Regions from separate parts of the Streptomyces sp. NPDC003023 genome, predicted to be linked through region 3. Evidence: riboswitches for the same ligand, from Rfam matches in the RefSeq annotation. Region 3 holds a riboswitch; each other region holds the start of a gene.
The links. A riboswitch is a leader RNA that binds a small molecule or an ion and turns the genes downstream of it on or off. The one in region 3 is predicted to bind cobalamin.
Positions count from the first base shown of each region.

Region 1: linked by a shared signal. The riboswitch ahead of ACFYV1_RS24720 (energy-coupling factor ABC transporter permease) and the one ahead of ACFYV1_RS27025 (ribonucleoside-diphosphate reductase subunit alpha) in region 3 are both predicted to bind cobalamin.
Region 2: linked by a shared signal. The riboswitch ahead of ACFYV1_RS11465 (cobalamin biosynthesis protein) and the one ahead of ACFYV1_RS27025 (ribonucleoside-diphosphate reductase subunit alpha) in region 3 are both predicted to bind cobalamin.

Region 1 is NZ_JBIAPL010000008.1:18,877-25,009, forward strand. It holds gene ACFYV1_RS24695 (DUF6153 family protein) at 16-447, opposite strand; gene ACFYV1_RS24700 (SCO family protein) at 653-1,315, opposite strand; gene dhaK (dihydroxyacetone kinase subunit DhaK) at 1,940-2,932, shown strand; gene dhaL (dihydroxyacetone kinase subunit DhaL) at 3,014-3,664, shown strand; gene ACFYV1_RS24715 (PTS-dependent dihydroxyacetone kinase phosphotransferase subunit DhaM) at 3,661-4,071, shown strand; cobalamin riboswitch at 4,169-4,367, shown strand; gene ACFYV1_RS24720 (energy-coupling factor ABC transporter permease) at 4,397-5,086, shown strand; gene ACFYV1_RS24725 (energy-coupling factor ABC transporter substrate-binding protein) at 5,083-5,598, shown strand; gene cbiQ (cobalt ECF transporter T component CbiQ) at 5,605-6,133, shown strand, end outside.
Region 2 is NZ_JBIAPL010000002.1:714,396-720,528, reverse strand. It holds gene ACFYV1_RS11475 (anion permease) at 133-1,365, shown strand; gene ACFYV1_RS11470 (hypothetical protein) at 1,378-1,599, shown strand; cobalamin riboswitch at 1,731-1,868, shown strand; gene ACFYV1_RS11465 (cobalamin biosynthesis protein) at 1,959-2,912, shown strand; gene ACFYV1_RS11460 (cobyric acid synthase) at 2,909-4,414, shown strand; gene ACFYV1_RS11455 (putative cobaltochelatase) at 4,572-6,133, shown strand, end outside.
Region 3 is NZ_JBIAPL010000009.1:247,220-253,352, reverse strand. It holds gene ACFYV1_RS27030 (ribonucleotide-diphosphate reductase subunit beta) at 1-84, opposite strand, end outside; gene ACFYV1_RS27025 (ribonucleoside-diphosphate reductase subunit alpha) at 84-2,438, opposite strand; cobalamin riboswitch at 2,574-2,708, opposite strand; gene ACFYV1_RS27020 (GNAT family N-acetyltransferase) at 2,752-3,258, opposite strand; gene mctP (monocarboxylate uptake permease MctP) at 3,342-4,976, opposite strand; gene ACFYV1_RS27010 (DUF3311 domain-containing protein) at 4,973-5,254, opposite strand; gene ACFYV1_RS27005 (GntR family transcriptional regulator) at 5,440-6,133, opposite strand, start outside.

The DNA.
Region 1 (6,133 bases), on a different contig from region 3:
CACACCGGGGCTTCCCTATATGCGCAGGAGCTGCAGCTCACTCAATGTCGGTGGAGCCCGGCCGCCCGAGTCCGCGGCGAAGACCGCTGCCGGCGCATTCGTCGCGGGGGGCGCGAGGGCCCCCGACGGGGCGAGGGACGGCAGCACGGGCGCGGCACTCGTACCGCCGGCCGCACACGTCTCGTCGGCGTGCTCCGCGTGACCGCCGGCACCACGACTGTGATCATCGGCGTGAGCGCAGTCGCAGTTGGCCGCCTCGTCACCATGTGCAGGGGCTTCCACGGCGACGGCCGCACGGTGGTGCGCACCGGCAGACACCGCGCCGGGCGCGGCGGGCACGGGGCCGAGGCCGTGCATGGCCACGATCCCGGCAAGGACGGCCAGCACGAGCAGCACGTGAACCCGAAGCCCACGGAGCCCGGTCACGCGACGCGTCTGCTGACTCATGCGACGCATCCTAAACGGGCTGCTCCCCCGCGCGCGCAACCACGCCGCTTCCGCCCGCCGGAGCACACGGGGAACACGCTCTGCGGGCGCGGCCGAGACGGATGCGTGCGGCTGTCACACCGGGCTGCGACTGCTGCCGACCACCCCGGGCCGCATTTCGGAAGCCTCGGTTTCCGACCGACGCGGGGCCAGGGCCTCTTGCCTGTCAGCGGGTGTTCTTGGCCAACAGCGGCAGGTCGTGGGCGAAGTCGTCAGTGGTGGTGCCGCTTGTGTAGACGACGTGGGCCTTGTCGTCGCCGGGCAGGAAGGCGGCGACCTGGGCGCCGTGGTCGGAGGTGACGGTGCCGTCGTGGTGCTCCTTGGGGTCCTCGACGGAGATCCCGAGACCTAGGGCCGCCTTCTTGACCTTCTCCAGGTCGCCGGACATACCGGTGAAATTCTCCCCGAACGAGGACAGCCACTTGGCCAGGCTCTCGGGGGTGTCACGTTCGGGGTCGGTGGTGACGAAGACGACGCGGACGCTCTCGCGCACGGCCGCAGGCTGCTGCTTGAGGGCCAGGGAGATGTCGCCCATGGTGGTGGGGCATACGTCGGGGCAGTTGGTGTAACCGAAGAACACCAGCGTCGTCTTGCCGGCGGTCCGCTCGCGCAGGTCGAACGGCTTGCCGTCGGTGCCGGTCAGGACCAGGTCGGGCTTGCTGAACGGAGGGTCCAGTTCGGTGCCCCGATAGGGGCCGGCATCCGCTTGCGCGACGACGGCGGGCTTGTCGGCCTCGTGGTGGGGCGTGGAGGTGCCGCAGCCGACCAGGAGCGCCGCGCCGGCGAGGGCGGCAGCGGCGGACAGGCGGACCGTACGGATGCGGTGCATGAGGTCAATTCCGATCGAGATCACGGGGTGCGGTCAGGGCATCGGACGGGACGGCCCGCCACGGGCACACCCCGCATGAAACAACGTAACGGACGCTGATACGAGCACCGGAACCGCCCCGACACCGCCGGCACCCACTCCATGTACCACCTCGCGGTGAGGCGATCAGCGCGACGTCCACCGCCGGCCCACCCTCGCCCTCGCTGTGCACGGCTCCAGGGCGCGCGGCGTCGTGCGGTCGGGCACCGGCCAAGCATGGCGGTGCGGATCTGCACGGTCTGCGACACCGGCCGGCGATCTTCCGCTACCCCCGCCGTGTCCACAGCAGACACGCCCGGCTGACCAAGATCGTTCCCGCCGGTTCGTACCGCATCGCCCACCACGCCCGGTTCCCCGGCCACGCATGCCCCTTCGATACTGGGTACGGTCACCCAACAGCATCGAGACAACAGTCCAGACAGTCCTGACGACCAGTCAGCAGCCTGCGGATCCAGTCGGCGTCCACCCCGCCGGAGACCGCCCGACGCCGCCGTCGACCGCCACAACTGAACGCCCCATACACACCTGCCGACCAGGCTGGACCTTGTCCAGGAACCTGGCCGGCAACCTTCCCGGGAGGAACCGTTGAGGATGCTCATCAATGTGCCGGAGACCGCGGTCGCTGACGCGCTTCGGGGAATGGCGGCAGCGCACCCCGAGCTGGCCGTGGACGTGGACAACCGGGTGATGGTGCGGCGTGACGCGCCGGTGGCCGGCAAGGTGGCGCTGGTGTCCGGCGGAGGGTCGGGGCACGAGCCGCTGCACGGCGGGTTCGTCGGGCACGGGATGCTCGACGGTGCCTGCCCCGGCGAGGTGTTCACCAGTCCGGTGCCCGACCAGATGGTGCGGGCCGCCGCCGCTGTCGACAGCGGCGAGGGCGTGCTGTTCGTGGTGAAGAACTACACCGGTGACGTGCTGAACTTCGACATGGCGGCCGAACTCGCGGAGGACGAGGGAGTCCGGCTCGCGAGGGTCCTGGTCGACGACGACGTCGCGGTGCGGGACAGTCTCTACACGGCCGGGCGGCGCGGCACCGGGGCGACCCTCTTCGTGGAGAAGATCGCCGGGGCGGCCGCCGAGGAACGGGCCCCGCTGGAGCGGGTGGAGGCGATCGGCCGGCAGGTGAACGAGTCGTCGCGCAGCTTCGGAGTGGCACTGAGCGCCTGCAGCACCCCCGCGAAGGGCGGCCCCACCTTCGACCTGCCGCCCGGCGAGTTGGAGCTGGGCGTCGGCATCCACGGCGAGCCGGGGCGGGAGCGGCGGCCGATGATGACGTCACGCGAGATCGCGGACTTCGCCGTCGATGCCGTGCTGGAGGATCTGCGGCCCTCCGGCCCGGTGCTGGCGCTCGTCAACGGCATGGGCGCGACGCCGCTGCTGGAGCTGTACGGGTTCAACGCCGAGGTCCAGCGGGTGCTGGCCGAGCGGGACGTGGCCGTGGCCAGGACCCTTGTCGGCAACTACGTGACCTCGCTCGACATGGCCGGCGCCTCTGTGACGCTGTGCCAGGTCGACGAGGAACTGCTGCGGCTGTGGGACGCGCCTGTGCAGACGCCCGCTCTGCGGTGGGGCCGGTGACGGGCACCACGCCGCGTACCGCTTCCGCTGCCCATCGCTTTCACTTTCGCTCGGACGGATCGACTCACCCAGGGAGTTCTTGTGCTCGACGCCGATTTCTTCCGCCGCTGGCTGGCAGCGGTCGCCGCCGCGGTGGACCGGGAGGCGGACCGACTGACCGAGCTGGACTCGGCGATCGGTGACGCGGACCACGGCAGCAACCTCCGACGTGGCTTCGCTGCCGTCCGCGCCGCTCTGGAGAAGGAGCCGCCGACGACGCCCGGTGCCGTCCTGATGCTGGCGGGACGGCAGCTGGTGTCGACGGTCGGCGGCGCGTCGGGTCCTTTGTACGGGACGCTGCTCCGGCGCACCGGCAAGGCCCTCGGCGAGGACCCGGAGGTGACGCCGACGCAGCTCGCCGAGGCGTTGCGGGCGGGCGTGGCGGCGCTGGCGCAGTTGGGGGGTGCGAAGGCGGGTGACAAGACCATGCTGGACGCACTCGAGCCGGCGGTGGCGGCGCTGGGCGACAGTACGCGGTCGTTCGCCGCGGCCCGCGAGGCGGCGGAGCAGGGGGCCCTGGCCACCGTGCCGATGCAGGCACGCAAGGGCAGGGCCAGCTATCTCGGGGAACGCAGCATCGGTCATCAGGACCCCGGCGCCACGTCGTCGGCCCTTCTGGTGGCCGCCCTCGCCGAGACGTCGGAGACGTCGGAGACGGCAGAGGAGTCGGCGACGGCAGAGGGGTCGGCGTGAGCAGCGGCAAGCAGGTGGGCATCGTGCTGGTCTCGCACAGCAAGGAGGTCGCCGCCTCGGTGGCCGAGCTCGCCAAGGGGCTCTTTGGGGGCGGTGCGACGGCGCCGGTGGCCCCGGCCGGCGGCACACCGGACGGCGGTCTCGGCACCAGCGCGGACCTGATCACCGCGGCGGCGGAGCAGGTCGACGGCGGCGCGGGGGTCGCGGTCCTCGTGGACCTGGGCAGTGCCGTGCTGACGGTCAAGGCGCTGCTCGCCGAGGGCGACGAACTGCCCGAAGGGACCCGGCTGGTGGACGCGCCTTTCGTGGAGGGCGCCGTGGCGGCCTTGGTGACGGCCTCCGCGGGCGGCGATCTGGACGCGGTCGAGGCCGCGGCCTCGGAGGCGTACGACTACCGCAAGCAGTGACGCGAGGGGCGGCCCGCGGCCGGGGGTGTGGCGAACGGCTCACCCGGCAGCGGGCCGGTGCACCCGTGCGCGGCTTGTGATGTCGCTGGTCGGCGCACTACTGTCACGGGGCCTTGGTGTTCGGGAAACCGGTGCGGTACCGGTGCGGCCCTCGCCACTGTGATCGGGAAGTCCGGCTCCACCCCCTCACGGGGAGCCACTGGGACACCTCGCGCCTGCGCGTGGTGCCCGGGAAGGCGGAGTCCGGGCGGCATGACCCGTCAGCCAGGAGACCGGCCAGGGTGCGTTGTCCATCCACGAGGTGCTGGAGAGGGTCTCCCACATCATGCATATAGCCGAGGGGTATCTGCCCCCGCTGCACGCCGCCGCCTGGGGCGTCGCGTCCGCCCCGTTCGTCGTCCACGGCGTGCGCGCCCTGACACGCGAGGTCAGGGCCAATCCCGAATCGACTCTGCTGCTCGGTGCGTCGGGCGCGTTCACGTTCGTCCTGTCCGCGCTGAAGATTCCGTCGGTGACGGGCAGCTGCTCCCACCCGACGGGTACGGGCCTCGGAGCGATCCTGTTCAGGCCGCCGGTGATGGCGGTGCTCGGCACCATCACACTGCTCTTCCAGGCGCTGCTGCTCGCGCACGGCGGACTGACCACGCTCGGTGCCAACGCCTTCTCCATGGCGGTCGTCGGGCCCTGGGCGGGGTACGGGATCTACCGGCTGCTTCGCGGGTTCGGGGTGCCGCTGATGGTGAGCGTGTTCTTCGGCGCGTTCTTCGCCGACCTGTCCACGTACTGCGTCACCAGCGTGCAGCTGGCCCTGGCGTTCCCGGACCCCGGCAGCGGCGTTTCCGGCGCGCTCGCGAAGTTCGGCGGCATCTTCGCCGTCACGCAGCTGCCGCTGGCGGTCAGCGAGGGTCTGCTCACCGTGCTGGTGATGCGACTGCTCAGCCGGTCCAGCAAGGGCGAACTGACCAGGCTGGGTGTGCTGGTGACGGGGACGAAGAAGGAGGCGGCGGTCCGATGAGCCGTAACGCGAGGATCAACACGCTGCTGCTGCTGGCCGTGGCGGCCCTGGCCGTACTGCCGCTCGCTCTCGGGCTCGGGGACCACAAGCAGGAGCCTTTCACGGGGGCCGACGGGGAGGCCGAGGCGGCGATCACCGAGCTGGAGCCGGACTACGAGCCGTGGTTCACCCCCCTGTACGAACCGCCGTCCGGGGAGATCGAGTCGGCGCTCTTCTCGCTGCAGGCGGCACTGGGCGCGGGCGTGCTCGCGTACTACTTCGGGCTGCGCAGGGGCCGGCGGCAGGGTGAGGAGCGGGCCGCCGCCGCTTTCGCCGAAAAGGCCGCGGCGCCGGCGGGCGCGAGCTCCGACGCGGCAGACGCCGACGCCGGCCCGGCAGGCACTTCCGCCGCGGCAGACACCGGCTCCGACCCGGCAGGCACTTCCACCGCGGCAGACACCGGCTCCGACCCGGAGGACGCGGCGTACCCCTCTTCCGGTACCGGCGCCGACGCCGGTACCCGGGCGCCGTAGCCGCCGATGCTGCCCATCGACGTGGCGGCGCACAGCAGTCGCTGGCGCCGCCGCCATCCGTGCGAAAAAGCCGCCCTCGGGTTCGGCCTGACCTTGGCGGCCGTCTGCCTTCCGCCCTGGCCGGGCGCAGTCCTGGTCGCAGCGGCGACGCTCACGGTGCTGCTCGGCCCCGCCGGTGTGGCTCCGCGCCGGCTGTGGCGGGCGTTCCGCGTACCGCTGGGTTTCTGTGTCACCGGTGCCGTACCGCTGCTGTTCGCGGTCGGTGGCCCGGACGGGCCGGTCGCGTTCGCGCCGGACGGGCCGGCGGACGCCGTGCGGCTGCTGCTGCGCACGTCCGCCGCGTCCCTCGGTGTGCTGCTGTTCGCGTTCACGACGCCCGTGTCCGACGTGCTGCCGCGCCTGGTGAGAGCGGGCGTGCCGCCACCCGTGGTGGACGTGGCGCTCGTGATGTACCGGATCAGCTTTCTGCTGCTCGACGCCGTGAGCAACATCCGCCAGGCGCAGGCCGCCCGTCTCGGCCACACGAGCAGGGCCG
Region 2 (6,133 bases), on a different contig from region 3:
GGGCTCGAACCGGACAAGCGGAATCCGCCGACTCCACTTGGAGTCACCACAGCGCCCGACCCAGTTCACCTTCCGTTCATCCAGGTTGCCTACGGTCCTCGCGTCAATGACGTCAAACGATTGCCTGGGTAAATGGAACACATCACACTGCTGCTCGCGATCGTGATCGTGACAGCTCTCGTGTTCGATTTCACGAACGGTTTCCACGACACCGCCAACGCGATGGCGACGACCATCTCGACCGGCGCCCTGAAGCCCAAGACCGCGGTGGCCATGTCCGCCGTTCTGAACCTCGTCGGCGCGTTCCTCTCCGTGGAGGTCGCCAAGACGATCTCCAGTGGACTGGTCGACGAATCAGGCATCACCCCTGAAGTCATCTTCGCGGCGCTCGTCGGCGCCATCCTGTGGAACCTCCTCACCTGGCTGGTGGGCCTGCCGTCCAGCTCCTCGCACGCCCTCATGGGCGGTCTGATCGGCGCCACGGTCGCCTCGGTCGGCTTCGGCGGGGTCAACGGCGGCGTCGTCGTCACCAAGGTTCTGATCCCGGCCGTCGCCGCGCCGGTCGTGGCGGGCCTCGCCGCCATGCTGGCGGCCCGGCTGACGTACAAGATCGGCAAGAACGCCGACGAGAAGGCCACCGCGAAGGGTTACCGCGCCGGGCAGATCGCCTCCGCGGGCCTCGTCTCCCTGGCACACGGCACCAACGACGCCCAGAAGACCATGGGCATCATCACGCTGGCCCTGGTGGCCGGCAATGTGCTCGCCCCCGGATCCAACCCTCCGATGTGGGTCATCGTCTCGGCCGGTGTCGCGATCGCGCTCGGCACCTACCTCGGCGGCTGGCGGATCATCCGCACCATGGGCAAGGGCCTCACCGACCTCCAGCCGCAGCAGGGCTTCGCCGCCCAGACCAGCGCGGCCAGCGTGATCCTCGCCTCCTCGAACCTCGGCTTCTCCCTGTCGACCACGCACTCCTGCTCCGGCGCCGTCATGGGCGCGGGACTCGGTCGCAAGGGCGGTGTGGTCCGCTGGTCCACCGCCACCCGGATGTTCGTGGCCTGGGGTCTGACCCTGCCGGCCGCCGGTCTCGTCGCGGCGGGCTCCGAGTTCGTCACCAAGCAGGGTGACTGGGGTGTCGCGGCCGTCGCCGTCTTCCTCGTCGCCTCGTGCGTCGCGATCTGGTTCATCTCGCGCCGTCAGGTCATCGACCACACCAACGTCAATGACGCCGATGCCCCGGCCGGGGAGCCCGCGGGTGTCGTCACGACCGCCATCGCGGCCGTGACCCCGCCGCCCGCCGGCGACATCAAGACCACTGTCCCGGCCCCGGCCGAGCCCGAGCCGGCCCGTCCGGCCACGGTGTAAGGAAGCAGCAGCATGAAAATCGACTGGGTAGCTCTCGGCTCCGTGTTCGGCGTGAGCCTCGTCGCCACCGTCGCCCTGGTGGGCCTCTTCACCCTGGGCGTCGTGGGCCTGACCAAGCAGGAAGCGGCCGCACGCGCCGGAGGTTCCGGCATCGCGGCCCGCACCGGCGCCTACGCCTGCTTCGCGCTCTGTGCGGCAGCCGTGTCGTACGGGATCTATCTGATCGTCGTCTGACGTTTCGAACCTCGTGAAGGGCCGGGCCGGGACACCCACGGGTGTGCCGGACCCGGCCCTTCGCATGTCCGTCGGTGTGGGGCTCGGCACACTGTCGCACCGCAGGTCAAGGGCGAGTTGACGGGCGTTCGCGGGCGTGGTGGACTGCCGGGGCCATCAACGGCGGCAGAAGAGGAAGTCCGGTGCGAATCCGGCGCGGTCCCGCCACTGTCACCCGGGAGCAAGAGCCACCCGGGGAGCCAGGAACTCTCGCCGCCGTCACGTCGAACCAGGGCGCGGACCCTGAGTGAGGACTCCTGCCATGCCTGGCCGCGGTACAGCCCTGTCCTTCGGACACCACGTCCCGGATCACTGATCCGATGCGTGCCGACCGAATCTTCGTGTACGGCGCCGCGGCCGGCCTCGCCGGCGACCGACTCCTGGGCGATCCCCGCCGGGGACATCCGGTCGCCGTGTTCGGGCGGGCGGCAGGCGCCGTCGAGCGTGTCCTGTGGCGTGACGACCGCGGCCGGGGCGCCCTGCACACAGCGGTGTGCGCGGGCGGCGCCGTCGCCGCGGCGGCCCTGGCCGCCCGTGCCGCTCGCCGCTCCCCCCTCGCCTCGGTCGCGCTGACCGCCGCCGCCACCTGGGCCGTCGTCGGAGGCACGACGCTCGGTCGCGAGGCCACGGCCATCGGCGAGGCGCTGGCCGCCGGGGACGTCGACGCGGCACGGAAGCGCCTGCCGCATCTGTGCGGGCGCGATCCGCAGTCCCTGGACGAGCGGCAGATCGCGCGCGCCGTCGTGGAGTCCGTCGCCGAGAACACCTCCGACGCGGTCGTCGGCGCCCTCGTGTGGGGCGCGGTCGCGGGCGTGCCGGGGCTGGTGGGCTTTCGCGCGGTGAACACCCTGGACGCGATGGTCGGCCACAAGTCGCCCCGCCACCGACGCTACGGCTGGGCCTCGGCGAGGCTGGACGACGTCGCGGGATGGCCCGGTGCGCGGCTGACCGCCGCGCTGGCGGCCGTCTGCGGACCGGACCCGCGCGGCGCGGTGCGCGCCTGGCGGGCCGACGCGGGCAGGCACCCCAGCCCCAACGCGGGCCCCGTCGAGGCGTCCTTCGCGGGCGCGCTCGGCGTACGACTCGGCGGGACCCTCTCGTACGGCGGGCGCGTCGAGCACCGGCCCGTGCTCAACGAGCGGGGACGGGCAGTGGAGTTCGGGGACATCGGGCGGGCGGTACAACTGTCGCGCCGGGTCGGGCTCGTGACCCTGGCGGTCTGTGCGGGCGCCCGGCTCGCCGTGGGAGCAGCGATGGGACGGAGACGGGCATGAGCGGTGGACTGCTGGTCGCGGGGACCACGTCCGACGCGGGCAAGAGCGTCGTCACTGCCGGGATCTGCCGGTGGCTGGTGCGGCAGGGGGTGAAGGTCGCGCCGTTCAAGGGGCAGAACATGTCCCTCAATTCGTTCGTGACGCGCGAGGGCGCGGAGATCGGGCGGGCGCAGGCCATGCAGGCGCAGGCCGCGCGCGTGGAGCCGTCGGCGCTGATGAACCCCGTGCTGCTCAAGCCGGGCAGCGACCGTTCCAGCCAGGTGGTGCTGATGGGCAGGCCGGTCGGTGAACTGAGCGCCCGCGGCTACCACGGGGGAAGACAGCGGGAGTTGTTCGAGCCGGTCATGGCGTGCCTGGACGAACTGCGGGGCACGTATGACGCCGTGATCTGCGAGGGGGCCGGCAGTCCGGCCGAGATCAATCTGCGGCGTACGGACATCGTGAACATGGGCATCGCGCGGGCCGCCGGGCTGCCGGTGCTGGTGGTCGGCGACATCGACCGGGGCGGGGTGTTCGCTCAGTTCTTCGGCACGACGGCGCTGCTCGGTCCCGAGGACCAGGCACTCGTCGCGGGCTATCTGGTCAACAAGTTCCGCGGTGACGTGTCGCTGCTCGAACCGGGACTCGACATGCTGCGCGGCCTCACGGGACGGCCGACGTTCGGTGTGCTGCCGTACGCGCACGGGCTCGGCATCGACGAGGAGGACGGCCTGAGGGTGTCCCTGCGCGGTGCCGTACGCGAGTCGGTTCTCGCGGCGCCCGTCGGCGAGGACGTGCTGCGGGTCGCGGTGTGCGCGGTGCCGCTGATGTCGAACTTCACCGACGTCGACGCGCTGGCGGCCGAACCGGGCGTCGTGGTCCGCTTCGTGGACCGCCCGGAGGAACTCGTCGACGCCGACCTGGTGGTCGTCCCGGGCACGCGCGGGACGGTCAGGGCGCTGGCGTGGCTGCGCGAGCGCGGTCTGGCGGACGCGCTGGCGCGGCGGGCGGCGGAGGGGCGGCCGGTGCTTGGCATCTGCGGCGGCTTCCAGGCGCTGGCTGAACACATCGAGGACGACGTCGAGTCGAGGGCGGGCGAGGTCGACGGGCTCGGGCTGCTCCCGGTGCGGGTGCGGTTCGCGCGTGAGAAGACGCTCGCCCGTCCGGTGGGTGAGGCACTGGGCGAGCGGGTCGAGGGTTACGAGATCCATCACGGGGTCGCGGAGGTGGGCGGCGGCGAGCCCTTCCTGGACGGCTGCCGGGTGGGCTCGGTGTGGGGGACGCACTGGCACGGATCGCTGGAGAGCGACGGCTTCCGGCGGGCGTTCCTGCGGGAGGTCGCGGTGCGGGCGGGACGGCGTTTCGTACCGGCGCCGGACACGAGCTTCGGGGCCCTGCGGGAGGAGCAGCTGGACCTGCTGGGCGATCTGATCGAGGAGCACGCCGACACGGGGGCGTTGCTGCGGCTCATCGAGGACGGGGCGCCGGCGGGACTGCCGTTCGTGCCGCCGGGTGCGCCGTGAGGCGGGCCGGCGCGGGCAGCGCCTGCGGCGTTCCTGTCCCCGGTCCTGTCCTGTCCCGAACCGGGGCTCCGTCCCCGGCCCCGTTCCAGTGGATCCGTCACCGGGCCACCGCGCCCCGGGTGCCGACGGGCCCGAATTGCGAAGGAGTGATCAAGGAATGAGCACCCCCTATCCGTTCACCGCGGTCGTCGGGATGGACGATCTGCGGTTGGCGCTGCTGCTCAACGCGGTCAGTCCGGCGGTCGGCGGTGTGCTCGTGCGCGGAGAGAAGGGAACCGCGAAGAGCACCGCCGTGCGGGCGCTCGCGTCGCTCATGCCGGATGTCGGCGTCGTCGCCGGGTGCCGCTTCTCCTGTGCGCCGGCGGCGCCGGACGCCTCGTGCCCCGACGGACCGCACGAAGCCGGTCCGGGTGCCGCACGGCCCGCCCGCATGGTCGAGCTGCCGGTAGGCGCCTCCGAGGACCGGCTCGTCGGTGCGCTCGACATCGAGCGGGCGCTCTCGGAGGGTGTGAAGGCGTTCGAGCCGGGGCTGCTCGCCGACGCGCACCGCGGGATCCTCTACGTGGACGAGGTGAATCTCCTTCATGATCACCTCGTCGATCTCCTGCTGGACGCCGCCGCCATGGGCGCGTCCTACGTCGAGCGTGAGGGCGTCTCCGTACGGCACGCCTCCCGCTTCCTGCTCGTCGGGACCATGAACCCAGAGGAGGGCGAGCTGCGGCCCCAGCTGCTGGACCGTTTCGGGCTCACCGTGGAGGTCGCGGCCTCCCGCGACCCCGACCAGCGGGTCGAGGTCGTACGGCGCAGGCTGGCGTACGACGACGATCCGGCGGGCTTCGCGGCGCGCTGGGCGGGCGAGGAGACGGCGCTGCGCGGGCGGATCGTCGCGGCGCGTGAACTGCTGCCCGGCGTCGTCCTGGGTGATGTGGCGCTGCGTCAGATCGCGGCGACGTGCGCGGCGTTCGAGGTCGACGGCATGCGCGCGGACATCGTGATGGCCCGTACGGCGACCGCGCTGGCGGCGTGGGCGGGTCGGGACGAGGTCACGGAGGAGGACGTACGCCAGGCGGCGCTGCTGGCCCTGCCGCACCGCAGGCGGCGAGCTCCGTTCGACGCTCCGGGCCTGGACGAGTCGAAGCTCGACGAGACGCTGGACGAGTTCGGCGGGGGCGAGGACGAACCGGACCCCGACCCCGACCCGGACGGCGGGCCCGGGCCCGAGGGCGGACCCGGCGGTGGCGGAGGGGGCGGCGTGCCGCCGCAGGGCGGTGGCCCCGACGCACCGGAGGCCTCCGAAGCCGCCGGATCCGAAGCCGCCGGATCCGAGTCCGCGCCCGCTCCGGCTCCCGGTGCCGGGAGCGGCGGACAGCAGCAGCCCGTACGCGCGGCGGAGCCGTTCCGTACGAAGGTGCTCAGCGTGCCCGGCCTCGGTGAGGGAGCGGCGGGGCGCAGGTCCCGGGCGCGTACCGAGCAGGGGCGTACGACCGGCTCACGGCGCCCCCAAGGGGCGCTCACCAAGCTGCACCTGGCGGCCACCGTGCAGGCCGCCGCCCCGCACCAGCGCGCCCGCGGGCGCAGCGGACGGGGTCTCGTGGTCCGCCGGGACGATCTGCGGCAGGCGACCCGCGAGGGCCGCGAGGGGAACCTCGTGCTGTTCGTGGTGGACGCCTCCGGGTCGATGGCGGCCAGGAAGCGGATGGGCGCGGTCAAGGGCGCGGT
Region 3 (6,133 bases):
GCGGTAGCGCTCGTAGAAGTCCGGGTACCGCATCGGACGCAGGGTGAGCTCGAAGCCGGGATCGAGCAGGTTCTTCTCGGACATCACTGGCAGGCCTCGCAGGACTCGGGGTTTTCCAGGGAGCAGGCGACGGCCTCGGGGTCGGCGGCCTGCTGGACGGGGACGGTCGCCTGCGCGGCGCGGGCGATGCGGGTGGCCGGACGCGAACGCAGGTAGTACGTCGTCTTCAGGCCCTTCTTCCAGGCGTACGCGTACATCGAGCTCAGCTTCCCGATGGTCGGCGTCTCCAGGAACAGGTTCAGCGACTGGCTCTGGTCCAGGAACGGCGTGCGGGCCGCCGCCATGTCGATCAGGCCGCGCTGCGGGATCTCCCAGGCCGTGCGGTACAGGGCGCGGACGTCCTCGGGGATCCAGCTGAAGCCCTGGACCGAGCCGCTGGCCTCCCGCAGCGCCTCGCGGGACTGCGCGTCCCAGACGCCCAGCCTCTTCAGGTCCTCCACCAGGTAGGCGTTGACCTGGAGGAACTCACCGCTCAGCGTCTCGCGCTTGAAGAGGTTGGACACCTGCGGCTCGATGCACTCGTACACCCCCGCGATCGAGGCGATGGTGGCGGTGGGCGCGATGGCCAGGAGCAGCGAGTTGCGCATGCCGACCTCGGCGACACGGGCACGCAGGGCGTCCCAGCGCTCCGGCCAGTTCAGGTCCGTGTCGTAGTGGTCGGGGTGCAGCACGCCCCGTGCCGCGCGGGTCTCGGACCAGGCGGGCAGCGGGCCTTCGCGTTCGGCCAGGTCGCAGGAGGCCTCGTAGGCGGCCAGCATGATCCGTTCGGCGATCCGCGTCGACAGGGCTTTCGCCTCGGCGGAGTCGAAGGGGAGCCGCAGCTTGAAGAAGACGTCCTGCAGGCCCATCACGCCGAGGCCCACCGGCCGCCACCGGGCGTTGGACCGGCCGGCCTGCTCGGTCGGGTAGAAGTTGATGTCGACGACGCGGTCGAGGAACGTGACGGCCGTGCGGACGGTCGCGTCCAGCCGCTCCCAGTCGATCCTGTCGCCGGCTGCCTCGTCGACGAACGAGCCCAGGTTGACGGAGCCGAGGTTGCACACCGCGGTCTCGCCGTCATCCGTGACCTCGAGGATCTCGGTGCACAGGTTCGACGAGTGGACGACCCGGCCCGGCTCCGCCGTCTGGTTGGCGGTGCGGTTGGAGGCGTCCTTGAAGGTCATCCAGCCGTTTCCGGTCTGGGCGAGCGTGCGCATCATCCGGCCGTAGAGGTCCCTGGCCGGGACGGACCTGAGGGCCAGCCCGGCGGCCTCGGCACGGCGGTAGGCCGTGTCGAACTCCTCGCCCCACAGGTCGACCAGTTCCGGGACGTCGGCCGGCGAGAACAGCGACCAGTCGGCGTCGGCCTCGACGCGGCGCATGAACTCGTCGGGGATCCAGTGCGCCAGATTCAGGTTGTGCGTACGCCGGGCGTCCTCACCGGTGTTGTCGCGCAGCTCCAGGAACTCCTCGACGTCCGCGTGCCACGTCTCCAGGTAGATCGCGGCGGCGCCCTTGCGCCGGCCGCCCTGGTTCACCGCCGCCACGGAGGCGTCGAGGGTCTTCAGGAACGGCACGATGCCGTTGGAGTGCCCGTTCGTGCCGCGGATCAGCGAACCGCGGGAGCGGATGCGGGAGTACGAGAGTCCGATGCCACCGGCGTGCTTGGACAGACGTGCGACCTGGTGATAGCGGTCGTAGATCGAGTCGAGCTCGTCGAGCGGCGAGTCCAGCAGGTAGCAGGACGACATCTGCGGGTGGCGGGTGCCGGAGTTGAACAGCGTGGGGGAGGAGGGCAGATAGTCGAGCCGGCTCATCAGCCCGTACAGCGCGGCGACCTCGTCCAGGGCGCGTACCGAGTCGTCCGCGGCGAGGCCGCAGGCGACGCGCAGCATGAAGTGCTGCGGGGTCTCGATCACCTGGCGGGTGATCGGGTGGCGCAACAGATAGCGGCTGTAGAGCGTGCGCAGCCCGAAATAGCCGAAGCGGTCGTCCGCCGCCCGGTCGATCAGCGCGTCGAGGCGCCGCGCGTGCAGTGCGACGAAGGCCGCCGTGCGGTCGGCGATCAGGCCCTCGTGGTGGCCGACCGCGACGGAGGCAGAGAAGGCCGTCGCGCCCTGCCCGGCGGCCTCGTCGGCGATGTGACGGGTCAGCAGGCGTGCGGCGAGCCGCGAGTAGGAGGGGTCCTCCGAGATCAGGCCTGCCGCGGCGTCGGTGGCGAGGGAGCGAAGCTCGGCGGCGTCGGAGCCGGCGTGCCGGCCGCGCAGCGCCGCGGCGGCGACCCTGCCGGGGTCGGTGTGGGGCAGATCGGCGGTGAGGTCCGTGAGGGTCCGCAGCAGTGCGGTCCCGGGCCCGTTGTTCTCCGTCGCTGCGACCGGATCGGCCGGCGCGATGCTCATATGACGCTCTCCCTCGCTCGGTTCCGGGCGGGCGGAGGGAGGTGAGGGCCGTACGACGTGCTCCAGGGCAGCACGTCGTGCACGGCGTCCACCGGCCCAACCGCGAGGCCCGGACGTCTGGGCATCCGGGTCGGTCGAACCGGATGCACCGTCGGCAGGTCGTCGGACTTGAAACGGGTACGGCGAAGCGCACCGGATCACACCGTTGCGGGACAGTTCCGGATTTGCACCGGATTCCCCTGCGGCGACAGCGAGATGAGCATACATGTGGGGGCGGTTGGCTACGCCACCCCCCACATGTTGTGTCGCGTGGCTATCGGAGCTCGAGCGCGTAGGTCAGCAGCAAGGACAGCTCGGGGAACGGCGACCAGTCCCGCTCCGGCGTGCGCACGAAGCCCAGCCGTTCGTACAAGCGGTGCGCGGCGTGCATTTCGGGGTCGGTCGACAGCACGAGCCGTACGCACCCGGGAACGGCACGCGCCCGGTCGGTGCACAGGCGCACCAGCTGCTCCCCGACACCCCGGCCGCGTGCCTGTGGCGCGACGGCGAGCATCCTGAACTCGGCCTCGCCGGGGCCCGCGATGTCCGCCCACCGTCCGCTCCCGGCGACGAACGTGACGCCGCCGAGGAGGGCTCCGGCGGTGTCGACGGCGACGTACACCTCCGCGCCCTCCGCGCGTCCCGCGACATCGCGCAGAACCGGCAGATAGGGGTCCTCGGCACCAAAGGCGAGCAGCCCGCCGTCGAGGTACGTGCGGGCGGTCAACTCGCCGAGCGCCGTGTGCTCCTCCGGTTCGATTCTTCTGATCACTGTGTCCATGCCCGGCAGTGTGCATCAACGCACGGCAAAGGGCCGTCGCATTTCCTCCCGGAGATGCGACGGCCCCTGCCTCTGCGCGAAGGTCAGTGACCGCCCGGCGCACCCGCCGTGGCCGGCGGGAGCTCGACCTTGACGCCGGGGTCGCCCGCGTCCGCGGTGTAGTCGGACGGGCTGGTCTCGTCGATGCCGTCGGGGGCCTTGGCCGCCCGCAGGACGAACGTGAGGACCACGGTGACGACGACGTTCAGTACGAACGCGGTGAGACCGATGTAGCCGATCTCGCCGATGCCCGGGATCTCCGCGGACGAGCCGCCGAAGTGCTTCTGCGTCGGGCTGGCGACGCCGTACGCGGCGGCGGTGCCGTAGACCATGCCGACCGCCCAGCCGCCGAGGAGTGCCCAGCGGTGGAACCAGCGGGTGAACAGTCCGCCCACCAGGGCCGGGAAGGTCTGAAGGATCCAGATCCCGCCGAGCAGCTGGAAGTTGATCGCGACGGTCTTGTCCATGGTGAGGACGAAGACCAGGGCGCCGACCTTGACCAGCAGCGAGACCAGCTTGGAGACCTTGGTCTCCTGCGCCGGGGTCGCGTCGGGCTTCAGGAAGTCCTTGTAGATGTTGCGGGTGAACAGGTTCGCCGCGGCGATCGACATGATGGCGGCCGGGACCAGCGCGCCGATGCCGATGGCGGCGAAGGCGACACCCGCGAACCAGTCGGGGAACATGTTCTCGAACAGCTGCGGGATGGCCAGCTGGCCGTTCTTGACGTTCACCCCGGCCGCGATCGCCATGAAGCCGAGCAGCGCCAACAGGCCGAGCATCAGCGAGTAGAGCGGCAGGATCGTGGTGTTCCTGCGGATGACCTCGCGGCTGCGGGAGGACAGGGTCGCCGTGATCGAGTGCGGGTACATGAAGAGCGCGAGCGCGGAGCCGAGCGCCAGCGTGGCGTAGCCCCAGTGGCCCATGTCACCGGGCACGAGTGCACCGGTAGGCTTGCCCGTCGCCTCGTTGACCTGCGAGAACTTCTCGCCGGCGCTGGCGAAGATCGCGTCGAAGCCACCCAGCTTGATCGGGATGTAGATGATCGCCACCGCGATGACGATGTAGATCAGGGTGTCCTTGACGAAGGCGATCAGCGCCGGCGCTCGCAGTCCGGACGAGTACGTGTAGGCCGCGAGCACACCGAAGGCGATCAGCAGCGGCAGGTCCTTGATGAACCAGTTGGTGTCCTCGCCGCCGCCGACGCCCATGACGTCGAGCACGGCCTGGATGCCGACCAGCTGGAGCGCGATGTACGGCATCGTGGCGAGGATGCCGGTGAGCGCGACCGCCAGGGACAGACCCTTGGAGCCGAAGCGTCCGCGGACGAAGTCGGAGGTCGTCACGTATCCGTGCTTGTGCGACACCGACCACAGCCGCGGCAGGAAGGTGAAGATCAGCGGATAGACCAGGATCGTGTAAGGGACGGCGAAGAAGCCCGCCGCGCCCGCCGCGTAGATGGCCGCGGGGACGGCGACGAAGGTGTACGCGGTGTACAGGTCGCCGCCGAGCAGGAACCAGGTCACCCAGGTGCCGAAGGATCTGCCGCCGAGGCCCCACTCGTCGAGGCTGTTCTCGTTCTCGGCCTTGCGCCAGCGCGTGGCCAGGAAGCCCATGACCGTGACGGCCAGGAAGAAGAAGATGAAGACGCCGAGTGCGACGCCGTTCACGCCGTCGTTCACTTGGACGCACCCCCCTTGCGGGCGCGCTGGTCACGCTGCCACAGCACGTACGCGGTCATCGTCAGAGCCGTCGAGATCAGGACCCAGAGCATCTGGTACCAGTAGAAGAACGGCATGCCGATGAAGGTCGGGTCGACCTTCGAGTAGGAACCGACCCAGAGCATCGCCACGAAAGGCGCGAAGAGGCAGAGGGCGATGATCACGCGCACCGGTGTGACGACCGGTAGTTTCGCTTCGGGCGCTTGTGGCGCTTCGGGCGCATCGGGCACTGCTGACATGCGGCTCCGTCCCCTCACTGGTCACCTGTAATGCGCACGAAATCTAGGCGAGCCGTTCGCGCCGAGTCACCCCCCGTCCGTATATCGGTACGGCAACGACTTCCGGCAGCGCCACGCAAAACGTGACATGGCGCCGCAACAGGTCGCGGCGCCATGTGTGTCCGGGGCGGTCGAGGCGGTCGGGGTCAGTCGCCCGGGCGCTGGAGCCTCGCGACGAACTTGTACCGGTCACCGCGGTAGACCGAGCGCACCCACTCCACCGGCTCGCCCCGGGCGTCGAGCGAGTGACGCGAGAGCATCAGCATGGGCAGGCCCACGTCCGTGCCGAGCAGTCCCGCTTCCCGGGGAGTGGCGAGCGAGGTCTCGATCGTCTCCTCGGCCTCCGCGAGGTGGACGTCGTACACCTCCGCCAGCGCGGTGTAGAGCGAGGTGTACTTGACCAGGCTGCGGCGCAGCGCCGGGAAGCGCTTCGCGGACAGGTGCGTGGTCTCGATGGCCATCGGCTCGCCGCTCGCCAGCCGCAGTCGCTCGATGCGCAGCACCCGGCCGCCCGCCGTGATGTCCAGCAGTCCGGCCAGGGTGTCGTCGGCTGTGACGTACCCGATGTCCAGCAACTGAGACGTGGGCTCCAGACCCTGGGCGCGCATGTCCTCGGTGTAGGACGTGAGCTGGAGCGCCTGCGAGACCTTGGGCTTGGCGACGAACGTGCCCTTGCCCTGGATGCGCTCGAGCCGGCCCTCGACGACCAGTTCCTGCAGTGCCTGCCGGACGGTGGTGCGCGAGGTGTCGAACTCGGCCGCCAGTGTCCGCTCCGGCGGCACGGGCGTGCCGGGCGGCAGGGTCTCCGTCATGTCGAGCAAGTGGCGCTTCAGCCGGTAG